DNA from 2 places in the Streptomyces sp. NPDC020597 genome. Region 2 is predicted to be linked to the other one. Evidence: riboswitches for the same ligand, from Rfam matches in the RefSeq annotation. Region 2 holds a riboswitch; the other holds the start of a gene.
What was found. Region 2 has a riboswitch for glycine ahead of gcvT (glycine cleavage system aminomethyltransferase GcvT). Riboswitches for the same ligand answer to the same signal wherever they lie in the genome.

Region 1 (7,000 bases), on a different contig from region 2:
TGGAGAAGTTCCGCGAGTTCCTCGACCAGATCTCGCCCGAGGACTTCGGCACCAGCAACCAGTAGCGACGCGCGGGGGAGCGCACTCCTGCGGCGACCTGCTCGGAGTGACCCGTCGTCCTCGGCAAATGCCGGTGGCGACTGAGAGCGTCCTACGGCTACTTCTCAGCGCATTCGGCTAGCCTTTCCCCGCGGTGAGGTGCGGGAAACCACTCCTAGGGTGATTATCACTCGGCGTGCCGAGTGTGGCGATCGTTGACGCACCCCTGGCGACTGCCTACCGTCGAGAAGGCAGGTCTAGGACGGAGGTCGGCGTGAGAAGCAGCGGCGACGGTACGGCTGGGGGTGCCCCCGGACTCGGTGTCGGGGGAAGCGGTCCGTACCCTCCCCCAAGCTCTCGGCTGCGCTCGGGCATGGGGTACCCCCAGCAGAGCGGCGCGGCCGATCACGCCCCCCAGCGACCGGCGGCCGTGCCGGGCAGCGGAGGGACGGCGGCCATGGCGTCCGAGCAGATCGGCTATCGCGGCCCGACGGCCTGCGCGGCGGCGGGCATCACCTATCGGCAACTGGACTACTGGGCGCGCACCGGGCTCGTCGAGCCGAGCGTGCGGCCCGCTCACGGGTCCGGCAGCCAGCGTCTCTACAGCTTCCGCGACGTCGTCGTCCTGAAGATCGTCAAGAGGTTCCTCGACACCGGGGTGTCGCTGCAGAACATCCGCAGCGCCGTGCAGCATCTGCGGGAGCGCGGGTTCAGTGACCTGGAGCGGATGACGCTGATGAGCGACGGCGCGACGGTGTACGAGTGCACCTCGCCGGACGAGGTCCACGCCCTGCTGCAGGGCGGTCAGGGAGTGTTCGGGATCGCCGTGGGCGTGGTGTGGCGGGACGTCGAGAGCGCGCTGTCGCAGCTGCACGGGGAGCGCGTCGACACCGGGGAGACGCTCGTCGGGCCCAATCCGGCGGACGAACTGGCGCGCAGGCGCAACCGGGCGGTCTGACGCGTCCTCCCGGCGCGTTCTCGCGGGCGCGGGGCGGTGGTGCGACGTCGATGTCAGTGGTGTGGTGCAGCATCGCAGGTGTGAGAAACGCGCCCACGATCCTGCATCTCGACATGGATGCCTTCTTCGCCCAGGCGGAGCAGGCGTCCAAGCCGAGTCTGCGCGGGAAGGCGGTGGTCGTGGGGGGCCTCGGGCCCCGCGGAGTGGTCGCGACGGCGTCCTACGAGGCGCGGGTCTTCGGAGTCCACTCCGCGATGCCCATGGCCCAGGCGCGCAGGCTGGCGCCGAACGCCGCCTATCTGGTGCCGCGGTTCGCCTTCTACCGGTCGATCAGCGAGCAGGTCATGGCGCTGCTGAGGGCGCTGTCGCCGCTGGTGGAGCCACTGAGTCTGGACGAGGCGTTCGTGGACCTGGAGGCCGGCGGGGCGGCCTGGGACGGGGATTCGGCGCGGCTGGCCGGCGCCAGACTGCGCGCCGACATACGGGCGGTCACCGGTCTCACGGGGTCGGTGGGTCTGGCCTCCTGCAAGATGCTCGCGAAGATCGCCTCGGAGCAGGCGAAACCCGACGGCCTGGTGCTCATCGAGCCGGGCACCGAGCGGCAGCTGCTCGGGCCCATGCCGGTGCGGACGCTGCCGGGGGTGGGTCCTGCCACGGGGGACCATCTGCGGCGGGCCGGGATCACCACGGTCGACGAGATCGCGGAGGCCGGTGAGGACGAACTGGTGCGGCTGCTGGGGAAGGCGCACGGTCATGCGCTCCACGCCATGGCGCTGGCGCGTGACGACCGGCCCGTGGTGGCCGAGCGGGAGACCAAGTCGGTGTCGGTCGAGGACACGTACGACGTCGACATTCACGACCGGGTCCGGGTGGGGCTGGAGGTGCAGCGGCTCGCGGACCGGTGTGTGCGCAGGCTCCGGGAGGCCGGACTGTCGGGTCGGACGATCGTGCTGAAGGTGCGGCGGTATGACTTCTCGACGCTCACCCGGTCCGAGACCCTGCGCGGGCCCACGGACGATCCGGCGGTGATCGGGGAGGCGGCGGCACGGTTGCTGGAGTCCGTGGACACCACGGGCGGGGTGCGGCTGCTGGGCGTGGGCGTCAGCGGTCTGGCGGACTTCACGCAGGAGGACCTGTTCGCACAGGCCGCGGGGGCGCAGGCGGGCGAGTCCGCGCAGGCGCCGAGGGCGGAGCCCGCCGCCGAGGAGCCGGCGTCGACCCTTGCACCGGCTCCGGCGTCGGACCCGGCGCCGGCGGAGCGTCAGTGGCGTCCGGGGCACGATGTGCGGCACGCCGAGCTCGGGCCCGGGTGGGTGCAGGGCAGTGGGCTGGGCCGGGTCACCGTGCGGTTCGAGACGCCGGATTCGCCGCCGGGCCGGGTGCGCACGTTTCGCACCGACGATCCGCGGTTGGCGCCGGCGGACCCGCTGCCGCTGGTGCGGCGAGGGCCGGAGGAGGGCGAGGGGCCGGCGGGCGGTGCGCGGGCACGGTCGCTGGCGCCCGAGAGTCGCACGGAGTGAGGTCGGGGGGCTGTGGGGCCGTTCGGGGGACAGGGGCTGCGGGGCTGCCGGGGTCAGCTGTCGTCCGTGCCCGCCAGCCGGCCGAAGTCGTGGTCCGGCAGCGGGGGAGGGGCCGCCACGTCCAGACCGTAGTGGTGGTAGAGCTGGAGTTCCTGCTCCGGGGAGAGGTGGCGGCCCACGCCGAAGTCCGGGGCGTCCTTGATCAGCGCCCGGTCGAACGGGATGTGCAGGGTCCCCTCGACCAGTTCGCTGGGCTCCAGGGGGACGAAGGCGTCACGGGAGAACAGGCCCGTGCGGATGGCGGCCCACTCCGGCACGCCGGTCGCGTCGTCGAGGTAGACCTCGTCGACGGTGCCTATCTTCGCCCCGTTGCGGTCGAACGCCTTGCGGCCGATCAGGTTGCGCGGATCGATGTCGGTCTGCACGGGCCCTCCTCTTGGTCGCAGCTCGTCCGTAAGGACTACGAAAGAGCACATTGAGGCGAGCGGCCACTCGAGAGGCCCGTTGACCTCGCTGGTAGTCTGGCAACGGCTGCTGACCCCGTGCGGGAGAGTCCTCCGGAGACCACCGGAGGCGCCGAAGGAGCAAATCCTCCCCGGAATCTCTCAGGCTCACGTACCGCATGGACGAGGTCACTCTGGAAAGCAGGGCGGGTGCCGACGGCGTCGACGGTGTCCGCTCTCACCGACGGTGAAAGCCGGTCGTCCGCGGGCGACCGGTGAAGCTCTCAGGTTGAGATGACAGAGGGGGAGGCCGTCCGGGTACCCGCCGTGGTGACCCTCGAAGGTCGTGTCAGACCAGGAGGCCTCCGTAATGACCGCCCATCGCATTCCGCTCTCCGAGCTCGAGCAGGGAATCCCCTTCGAGCAGCGCCACATCGGGCCCGACCACGAGGCGCGGGCCAAGATGCTCGCGCACGTCGGCTACGGCTCGCTCGACGAGCTCACCGCCGCCGCGGTCCCCGACGTGATCAAGAACGCCGACGCGCTGGACCTGCCGGGCGCGCGCACCGAGGCCGAGGTGCTGGCCGAGCTGCGCTCCCTGGCCGACCGCAACCAGGTGCTCGACCCGATGATCGGCCTCGGCTACTACGGCACCTTCACGCCGCCGGTCATCCTGCGCAACGTCATGGAGAACCCGGCCTGGTACACCGCGTACACGCCGTACCAGCCGGAGATCTCCCAGGGGCGGCTCGAGGCCCTGCTGAACTTCCAGACGATGGTCGCCGACCTGACGGGTCTGCCGACCTCGGGTGCGTCGCTGCTCGACGAGGGCACGGCGGCCGCCGAGGCGATGGCGTTGTCCCGGCGCGTGGGGAAGAACCGGAAGGGTCTCTTCCTTATCGACGCGGACGCGCTGCCGCAGACCATCGCCGTGATCGAGACGCGTGCCGAGCCGACCGGCGTCGAGGTCGTCGTCGCCGATCTGAGCGGCGGTATTCCTGCGGAGATCGCGGAGCGCGAGATCAACGGCGTGCTCGTCCAGTACCCCGGCGCCTCGGGCGCGGTGCGGGACCTCAAGGCGCTCATCGACCAGGCGCACGGGCTCGGCGCGCTCGTCACCGTCGCCGCGGACCTGCTCGCGCTGACCCTGCTGAAGTCGCCCGGCGAGCTGGGCGCGGACATCGCGGTCGGCACCACGCAGCGGTTCGGCGTGCCGATGGGCTTCGGCGGGCCGCACGCCGGCTACATGGCGGTGCACGAGAAGTTCGCGCGGAGCCTGCCCGGCCGCCTGGTGGGCGTGTCCGTGGACGCGGACGGGAACAAGGCCTACCGGCTCGCGCTGCAGACGCGTGAGCAGCACATCCGGCGCGAGAAGGCGACGAGCAACATCTGCACCGCGCAGGTGCTGCTGGCCGTCATGGCCGGGATGTACGCGGTCTACCACGGTCCCGACGGGCTGCGGGCGATCGCCCGGCGCACGCACCGGTACGCCGCGATCATCGCCGCTGGGCTCGAGGCCGGCGGCGTCGAGGTGACGCACCGGGCGTACTTCGACACGCTGACCGTGCGGGTGCCCGCGAAGGCCGCCGAGGTCGTCGCCGCGGCGCGGGACCACGGGGTCAACCTGCACCTCGTCGACGCCGACCATGTGGCGCTCTCCTGTGACGAGACCACCGGGCGCGCCCAGGTCGCCGCGGTCTGGGCGGCCTTCGGGGTGGACGGCGACATCGCGTCGCTCGACGCGGCCGTCGAGGACGCCCTGCCCGCCGGGCTGCTGCGGACCGACGACATCCTGACCCACCCCGTCTTCCAGCTGCACCGCTCCGAGACCGCGATGCTGCGCTACCTGCGCCGGCTGGCCGACCGGGACTACGCGCTCGACCGGGGCATGATCCCGCTGGGCTCGTGCACCATGAAGCTCAACGCCACCACCGAGATGGAGCCGGTCACCTGGCCCGAGTTCGGGCAGATGCACCCCTTCGCCCCCGCCGAACAGGCCCAGGGCTACCTGACGCTCATCCGGGAACTGGAGGAGCGGCTCGCGGAGGTCACCGGGTACGACAAGGTGTCCCTGCAGCCGAACGCCGGGTCGCAGGGCGAGCTGGCGGGGCTGCTCGCCGTGCGCGGGTACCACCGGGGCAACGGCGACGAGCAGCGCACGGTGTGCCTGATCCCGTCCTCCGCGCACGGCACGAACGCGGCGAGCGCCGTGATGGCCGGCATGAAGGTCGTCGTCGTGAAGACCGCCGAGGACGGCGAGATCGACGTCGACGATCTGCGCGCGAAGATCGAGCAGTACCGGGACGAGCTGTCGGTGCTGATGATCACCTACCCGTCCACGCACGGCGTGTTCGAGGAGCACGTCGCCGACATCTGCGCCCAGGTGCACGAGGCCGGCGGTCAGGTGTACGTCGACGGCGCGAACCTCAACGCGCTCGTCGGGCTCGCCAAGCCGGGGCACTTCGGCGGCGACGTCTCCCATCTGAACCTGCACAAGACGTTCTGCATCCCGCACGGCGGCGGCGGTCCGGGCGTCGGGCCGGTGGCCGTGCGGTCGCATCTGGCGCCGTATCTGCCGAACCACCCGCTGCAGCCCGCCGCGGGGCCGGAGACCGGCGTGGGGCCGATCTCGGCGGCTCCGTGGGGCTCCGCGGGGATCCTGCCGATCTCCTGGGCGTACGTGCGGCTCATGGGCGGTGAGGGCCTCAAGCGGGCCACGCAGGTGGCCGTGCTGAGCGCCAACTACGTCGCCAAGCGGCTGGAGCCGCACTACCCGGTGCTCTACAACGGTCCGGGCGGGCTGGTCGCGCACGAGTGCATCATCGACCTGCGCCCGTTGACCAGGACGACGGGTGTGACCGTGGACGACGTCGCCAAGCGGCTCATCGACTACGGGTTCCACGCGCCGACGATGTCGTTCCCGGTGGCGGGGACGCTGATGATCGAGCCGACCGAGTCCGAGGACCTGATCGAGCTCGACCGGTTCTGCGACGCGATGATCGCCATCCGCGCGGAAATCGAGAAGGTCGGCGCGGGCGCGTGGCCGGCCGACGACAACCCGCTCGTCGGCGCTCCGCACACCGCGGCCGCGCTCGGCGGCGACTGGGAGCACGCGTACTCGCGTGACGAGGCGGTCTTCCCCGGCGGGGTGTCCGCCGCCGACAAGTACTGGCCGCCGGTGCGCCGTGTCGACCAGGCCTTCGGCGACCGCAACCTGGTCTGCTCGTGCCCGCCGCTGGACGCGTACGAGGACTGATCCGGAGCGAGTGAGGGGCCCCGTCCGTCACGGACGGGGCCCCTCGTCGTTCTACGCCGTCGCCAGGGACACCTCGGTCGACTTGATCAGCGCGATGACGTCGGAGCCCACGAACAGACCGAGGTCGATCGCCGCCTCCTTGGTGATCGCCGCGGTGAGTTCGCCGCCGTCCACGGTGATCTTCACCGAGGCCATGACCGAGCCGAGGACGAGGCCGGTGATGGTGCCGGGCAGCCGGTTGCGGATCGAGAGGCCGGCCACCTGGCCGGTGGAGAGGGAGACCTCCGTCGACTTCACCAGGGCGTGGACGGCGGCGCCGGGCGCGAGGGCGAGTTGCTCCGATGCCTCCAGGGTGATGGCCGCCGTGAGGTGCTGGCCCCCGTCGAGGCGGATCTTCACGAGGGCCATGACCTGGCCGGGTTGGACGGCGGTGACGGTGCCGGGAAGCTGGTTGCGGATGCTCAAGCTCATGGGCGTCAACGGTACGGCCCTCGCGGTCTTTTGGCGGGTATGCCCGCTCTGTGCCGCCTTCGGTCACACCCGGTCGATGTGTACGTTTGTCGACTTCACGCGGGCCGTCGCCTCCATGCCCACCTCGAGTCCGAGTTCCTCGACCGCCTCCCGGGTCAGCAGGGACACCAGGCGGTGCGGGCCGGCCTGGATCTCCACCTGGGCGGCCACGTCACCCAGCTTGATCGCGGTGACGATGCCGGGGAAGGCGTTGCGGACCGAGGTGCGGGGGGTGTCGTCCTCCGCGCCGCCCGATCGGGCGAGTTCCACGGAG
Region 2 (7,000 bases):
GAAGGAGAACGGGATCTCGTGCGTGCCCAGCAGGCGCAGCCGCCCGGAGCTCCTGATCTGCTCCACCCGCTCGTCGGCGGTCTCCACGTCCACCGTGCGCGGCGAGGAGCCCTCCAGACCCAGCAGGACGGCCTTGGGCGTGCCGTGGCCGTGCCCGGTCGCGCCGAGCGAACCGTACAGCTCGCAGCGGACGGAGGCGGCGGAGTCCAGCAGGGACTCGTTGTGCAGCCGCCGCGCGAACATGCGCGCCGCCCGCATCGGGCCGACCGTGTGGGAGCTGGACGGGCCGATGCCGATCGAGAACAGGTCGAAGACCGAGATGGCCACGGGAACTCCTCGGGACAGGGTGGGGGCGCACGTCGTCGGGCGCCCCCACCGGGGAACTACTTGGTCAGGCCGGGGTACAGGGGGTGCTTGTGGGCGAGGGCGGTGACCCGGGCCTTGAGGGCCTCGACGTCGTAGGACGGCTTGAGGGTCTGGGCGATGACGTCGGCGACCTCGGCGAAGTCCTCGGCGGTGAAGCCGCGGGTGGCCAGGGCGGGGGTGCCGATGCGCAGGCCGGAGGTGACCATGGGCGGACGCGGGTCGTCGGGGACGGCGTTGCGGTTGACGGTGATGCCGACCTCGTGGAGGCGGTCCTCCGCCTGCTGCCCGTCCAGTTCGGACTCGCGCAGGTCGACCAGGATCAGGTGGACGTCGGTGCCGCCGGACAGGACGTTCACGCCGGCTTCGCGGGCGTCGGGCGCGGTGAGGCGATCGGCGAGGATCTTGGCGCCTTCGACCGTGCGGCGCTGGCGCTCCCTGAAGTCCTCGCCCGCGGCGACCTTGAAGGAGACGGCCTTGGCCGCGATCACGTGTTCCAGGGGGCCGCCCTGGAAGCCGGGGAAGACGGAGGAGTTCAGCTTCTTCGCGAACTCCTTCTTCGCGAGGATGATGCCGCCGCGGGGTCCGCCGAGGGTCTTGTGGGTGGTGGAGGTGACCACGTCGGCGTACGGGACCGGGTTCGGGTGGAGCCCGGCCGCGACGAGGCCCGCGAAGTGCGCCATGTCGACCCACAGGTACGCCCCGACCTCGTCGGCGATCCGGCGGAACTCGGCGAAGTCCAGCTGGCGGGGGTAGGCGGACCAGCCGGCGATGACGACCTTGGGGCGGTGCTCCTTGGCGAGGCGTTCGACCTCGGCCATGTCGACCAGGCCGGCCCCGTCGACGTGGTAGGCGACGACGTCGAACTGCTTGCCGGAGAAGTTGAGCCGCATGCCGTGGGTGAGGTGGCCGCCGTGGGCGAGGTCCAGGCCGAGGATGGTGTCGCCGGGCTGGGCCAGGGCGAACAGGGCGGCCTGGTTGGCGGAGGCGCCGGAGTGCGGCTGGACGTTGGCGTACTCGGCGCCGAACAGTTCCTCGACCCGGTCGATGGCGATCTGCTCGGCGACGTCGACGTGCTCGCAGCCGCCGTAGTAGCGGCGGCCGGGGTAGCCCTCGGCGTACTTGTTGGTCAGGACCGAGCCCTGGGCCTCCATGACCGCGAGCGGCGCGAAGTTCTCCGAGGCGATCATCTCGAGCGTGGACTGCTGGCGGTGCAGCTCGGCGTCGACCGCGGCCGCGATCTCGGGATCGAGCTCGTGCAGGGACGTGTTCAGGACGGACATGCGACTACGACTCCTCAGCCGGCGGTGTAGGCGGTGTACTCGTCAGCGGAGAGCAGATCGTCCGGCTCGCCCGTGATGCGTACCTTGAACAGCCACCCGCCCTCGAAGGGGGCGGAGTTCACCAGCGCCGGGTCGTCGACGACGTCCTGGTTGACCTCGGTGATCTCACCGGAGACCGGGGCGTACAGCTCGCTGACCGACTTGGTCGACTCCAGTTCGCCGCAGGACTCGCCCGCGGCCACCGTGGCGCCGGCCTCCGGGAGCTGGACGAAGACCACGTCGCCGAGCGCGTTGGCCGCGTGCTCCGTGATGCCGACCGTCGAGACGCCGTCCTCGGCGACCGACAGCCACTCGTGCTCCTTGCTGTAGCGCAGCTGCTGGGGGTTGCTCATGGCCTGAATTCTCCTGTACGCGGGGGAGTGCTGATGAAGGGGGACGGTCCAGGGCACGGGTGAGCAGCGCGAATGTGCGCAGTGTCACTCGCGCCCGGGGCCCAGTGTCTACTTCTGGCGCTTGTAGAAGGGCAGCGCCACGACCTCGTACGGCTCGTGGCTGCCCCGGATGTCCACGCCCACGCCCGCAGCGCCCGGGGTGGCGTGCGCGGCGTCGACGTAGGCCATCGCGATCGGCCTGCCCAGCGTCGGGGACGGCGCCCCGGAGGTGACCTCGCCGATCACCTCGCCGTTCGCCACGACCGCGTACCCGGCGCGCGGGACGCGGCGGCCCTCGGCGACCAGACCGACCAGGACGCGCGGCGGCTGCCGCTCGGCCAGCGCGGCCGCCTCGGCGAGCGCCTCGCGCCCGACGAAGTCGCCCTCCTTCCCGAACTTCACCACGCGCCCGAGGCCCGCGTCGAAGGGGGTGAGGGAGGTGCTCAGCTCGTGCCCGTACAGCGGCATGCCCGCCTCCAGGCGCAGCGTGTCCCGGCACGACAGACCGCAGGGGACCAGCCCGGCGCCTTCGCCGGCCTTGGTCAGCGCCTGCCACAGCTCGACGGCGTGCTCCGGCTTCACGAACAGCTCGAAGCCGTCCTCGCCGGTGTAACCGGTGCGCGCGATGAGCGCGGGGACGCCGGCGACGGTGCCCGGCAGGCCCGCGTAGTACTTCAGGCCGTCGAGGTCGGCGTCGGTGACGGCCGCGAGGATGCCGGGGGACTTTGGCCCCTGGACGGCGATCAGCGCGTAGGCGTCGCGGTCGTCGCGGACCTCGACGTCGAAGCCCTCGGACCGCTCCACCAGGGCGTCCAGCACGACCTGGGCGTTGGAGGCGTTGGCGACGACCATGTAGTGCGACGAGCCGGACTCGCTCTGCTCGAGCCTGTACACGATCAGGTCGTCGAGGATGCCGCCGTCGGCCCGGCAGATCATCGTGTAGCGGGCCCGGCCGGCCTTGACGCCGCCGATGTCGCCCACCAGGGCGAAGTTCAGGAACTCGGCCGCCTGCGGGCCGGTCACCGTGATCTCGCCCATGTGCGAGAGGTCGAAGAGTCCGGCCCGGGTGCGGACGGCGAGATGCTCGTCGCGTTCGGAGCCGTAGCGCAGGGGCATGTCCCAGCCGGCGAAGTCGGTCATCGTCGCGCCGAGCGAGCGATGCAGGGCATCGAGCGCGGTGTGACGGGGTGCGGTGCTGCTCATCGGTCGTTCGTCTCCCAAGGCGACGTGTGCCCCTCCCGCGCGGGCGGAGCCGGGCGGGGGGACGGCGAGGTCGTTCCTCCCCATCTGTCATCGGAACCTGAGAGGTTCGCCATGACCACCGCTGCGAACGGGGGCGGGACATGGCTTGCACCGTGGGTGGGACCGCCGGCGACGGCGGCCCGCTTTTCAGATGTGCCTCGCCCGCGCGGTAACGGGGCCTGAGAGATTCAAGGGAGGGACTTGCTCCTTCGGCGCCCCAGCGGAACTGCTGCTGAGGACTCTCCCGCGCGGATTCAAACGGCCGGTATGCAGTTGGCGCGGCCATCATCGCACGGCCCGCCCCCGTCGCGGCAGGCCGGATCTGTAACCGGCTTGTGTCGCTACGCGCACGAAAACGCGAGGCACCGCGCATTACCTTCTCTTTACGTGCGATGGGGATGAGTCATACCCGGCCCCAGGGGAGGACGATCACGGTGAAGAGGACGACCTCGGCGAGGACCACGGCCTTCGCGGCCGGCTCGGGGATCACGCTGCCCGCGCAGCCCGGCGCCCGGACACGCAGGGCGTGCTCCGGGCAGCCCGTGCCCGTCGTCCGCGACCTGCGCGAGCGGGCCGGACGCAGTCCGCACGGCCTGCTCTTCGGCCCGCGCGACCTGGTGGTCGTCACGGGTCTGCCCGGCAGCGGCAAGTCGACCCTGATGATGCGCGCGGTGGACGGCGTCCGCATCGACTCCCAGGACACCCGCGACCGCTGGGACGCCCGGATGCCCCGCCTGCTGCCCTACGCCCTCTACCGGCCGCTGGTCCGCCTCGCCCACTACGCCGGACTGCGCCGGGCCCTGCGCGACGGCGGGGGCGTCGTGGTCCACGACTGCGGCGCCCAGGCCTGGGTCCGCGACTGGCTGGCCCGCGCGGCTCGCCGCCGCGGCGGCGCCCTGCACCTGCTCGTCCTCGACGTCGGCGCGGACACGGCCCTGCGGGGCCAGCGCGAGCGCGGCCGAGGCGTCTCGCGGTACGCGTTCCTGCGGCACCGTCGCGCCGCCGCCCGTCTGCTGCGCTCGGTGGAGAAGGGCCGGCTGCCCGAGGGGTGCGGCTCGGCGGTCCTGCTCGACCGGCCCGCCGCCGACGTCCTGCGGCGGATCGGCTTCACGGGCTGAGGCGCGTCGGTCCCCGGGCGCGGGCTGGTCGTCCCACGGGCAGAGGCGGCGCCGCCGACACCCGCTAGCCTTTCAGTCACAGCAGCAGAGTGAGCGGTTCTTAGCAGGCGGTAGGCAGATGGACTTCCCCCCGGCGGACTTCCCCGCGGACTTCCCGGCGCAGGCGCACCCCCATTCGCACGGCGGATGGCCCGGCAACGAGCTGGAGGAGGTGCTCTCCGCCTCCCTCGGCGTGCCGGGAGCCGGCGGCCGGATCGTGGAGGTGCTCGGCCGCAGCTTCGTCTGGGTGCCGCTCCCCGGTGGCGGCGGCCCGCACAGCGGCCCCCTCGACCTGCCCACGATGGAACTCGACGGCCAGGTGTACGTGCCGGTCTTCAGCTCCGAGGAGCAGTTCCGCCAGGTCGTCGGCTCGCACATGTCGTTCACCGTCGCGCCGGCCGTGGAGTTCGCGCGGGGCCTGCCGCCGCAGGCGGGCATCCTCGTCAACCCCGACGGCGTGGTCGGCGTCCCGCTGCCGCCGGCCGCCGTGGCCGAGCTGTGCCGGGCCGGCCGCACCCCGCTGGACGGTCCGGCCGGCGGCGGCCGGGTCCGCCTCTACGAGCCGGACTGGCAGGACGACCCGATCGACTTCCTGGCGGCGGCCTCCGCGGAGTTCGAGGCCGCCGGCGTGGTCCGCACCGCCCGCCGCTGCCTGGCCGCGATCGAGACGGCGGACCCGGTGATGTTCGTGGGCGTCGAGCTCTCCCAGTGGGAGGGCGACCTGCGCGCACTCCCCCTGGAGGCCCTCGGCAGGGCCCTGACGACGGCGGCGGCGCCCTGGCCGGTCAACCTGGTCCTCCTCGACGTCGCCCAGGACCCGGTGGGCGACTGGATGCGGGAGCGCGTCCGCCCCTTCTACTCCAGGCTCCACTAGCCACAGGACCGGGGAGCGGGCCGCCCGGCCCGCGCTCTCAACTGCTCGACCATACGGAGCGCCTAAGCTGGACTCCGACGCGGGGCAACTTCTCGAAGGGGCGATAAAAAGTGAGCGCTGGCACTGCCGCGACCGGCTCGGTCGAGCACATGCTGCGCCAGGTCACGCCCGGGCGCTACGACGCCTACGAGGCGCTCCTGCGCGCGCTCGCGACCCCCTCCTCGGGTCAGGTCTGGATGCTGCTGTGGCACGGGCAGGCCGGCTCCCCGGACGCGCAGTACGGAAACATGGAGGTCGAAGGGCACGGCTACGCGCCCTGTGTGACGTCCGCCCAGGAGCTCAGCGCGAGCGGCTGGAACCGCTCGTACGAGGTGGTCGACGGGCTGGACGTGGCCCGGACCCTCTACCCCGACCACTACGGCCTCTGGCTGAACCCGCACGCCCCCGGTGGCGGCGTCGGCATTCCGTGGCTGGATCTGCGCCGGATCGCCACCGGCCTGGAGCGGCAGCCCGCCGGCCCGCTCCGGCTGTCCGAGCCCGCCATCGAGATCCCGCAGTTCTACGCGCTGCTCGCGCAGAACGCCCACCGCGCCCAGGCGGTCCGCACGCTGCGCCGGGCCTGGGTGCAGCCGGCGCTCGGCGCGCCCTACCTGGCCATCGGGCTCGACGTGTACGACTCCTCCCCGGCGGCCGTGGACGCCGTGCGGGCGATGATGCAGCAGTCCATCGGCGCGGTGCCGGACGGGCTGCCGGTCTCCACGGTCGCGATGACCGACGACTACGACCCCGTCGTGATGTGGATGCGCGCCAACGCCCGCCCCTTCTACGACCGCGAGGCGCACGCCCCCGCTCCGGCCCAGGGGCCGGGCGGCGGCTACGGCTTCCCGGGCCCGCGCCCGTACTGATCCGACGCCCGACGCCCGACGCCTGATGCCCGACGTCCGGTGTGCGGCGTCCGGGCGTCCGATGTGCGGGCCTCCGGGGTCCTGACGGTCACTCCCGGTCACGGGACGGCCGGTCGCTGATCGCCCGTCAGACCCGCACCGGCTCGTGGCGCGTGGCCGTGCCTGCCGCCGATCCCGCGCTCTGCCTCGCGCCGACGTCCTGAAGTGTTCCGGTTCTTCCGTGATGTGACGCCGGGCACACCTGACGGGCGCGCCGCACTCTCCGGATGTCGGGGTGTGGCGTTCGGGTAACGGAATGTGCAGGTCGGCATCACGGTTACGCATACTTTCGCCGCCAGATCTGGCGTGTGATCGCGCATGCATTGAAGACTCGCCTCTCAGACGCGAGGTCGTCGATCCTGTGAGCGAGTGCCCATCGGCAGCAATCCGGGGTCAACTGGACAGTTGGGCCGCACTCATCGGCGCCGGCCGCGTAGCAGGCAGTAAGTGGATCAAGCCGCCGACAGCGGCGGACAAAGGCCGGTCACCGCCGGCGAGAGGGGTCGGGTCACCGTGACCGCACCGATCGAGACCACCGGGTCGGCAACCGAGGTACAGCCCGAGGCTGTGCTCGCGGGTGTCGAGAAGGGGCAGATCGAGGGCCGTTCCCTGGGGCAGATCGCCTGGTCCCGCTTCAAGAAGGACAAGGTCGCCGTGGCCGGCGGGGTCATCGTGATCCTGCTGATCGTGCTCGCGCTCCTCTCGC

Region 1: another riboswitch for glycine. It lies ahead of gcvP (aminomethyl-transferring glycine dehydrogenase); the one in region 2 lies ahead of gcvT (glycine cleavage system aminomethyltransferase GcvT).

What each region holds. Positions count from the first base shown of each region.
Region 1 covers NZ_JBIRUL010000031.1:7,834-14,833, forward strand. Annotated here, with positions in the region: gene ACH4ZA_RS33900 (bifunctional nuclease family protein) at 1-65, shown strand, start outside; gene ACH4ZA_RS33905 (MerR family transcriptional regulator) at 413-997, shown strand; partial or broken gene ACH4ZA_RS33910 (DNA polymerase IV) at 1,078-2,649, shown strand; gene ACH4ZA_RS33915 (PRC-barrel domain-containing protein) at 2,571-2,942, opposite strand; glycine riboswitch at 3,053-3,148, shown strand; gene gcvP (aminomethyl-transferring glycine dehydrogenase) at 3,331-6,216, shown strand; gene ACH4ZA_RS33925 (molybdopterin-binding protein) at 6,268-6,687, opposite strand; gene ACH4ZA_RS33930 (molybdopterin-binding protein) at 6,751-7,000, opposite strand, start outside.
Region 2 covers NZ_JBIRUL010000011.1:41,645-48,644, forward strand. Annotated here, with positions in the region: gene ACH4ZA_RS20600 (L-serine ammonia-lyase) at 1-327, opposite strand, end outside; gene glyA (serine hydroxymethyltransferase) at 384-1,646, opposite strand; gene gcvH (glycine cleavage system protein GcvH) at 1,661-2,038, opposite strand; gene gcvT (glycine cleavage system aminomethyltransferase GcvT) at 2,147-3,280, opposite strand; glycine riboswitch at 3,477-3,576, opposite strand; gene ACH4ZA_RS20620 (AAA family ATPase) at 3,718-4,437, shown strand; gene ACH4ZA_RS20625 (enhanced serine sensitivity protein SseB) at 4,556-5,350, shown strand; gene ACH4ZA_RS20630 (enhanced serine sensitivity protein SseB C-terminal domain-containing protein) at 5,500-6,255, shown strand; gene ACH4ZA_RS20635 (ABC transporter permease) at 6,808-7,000, shown strand, end outside.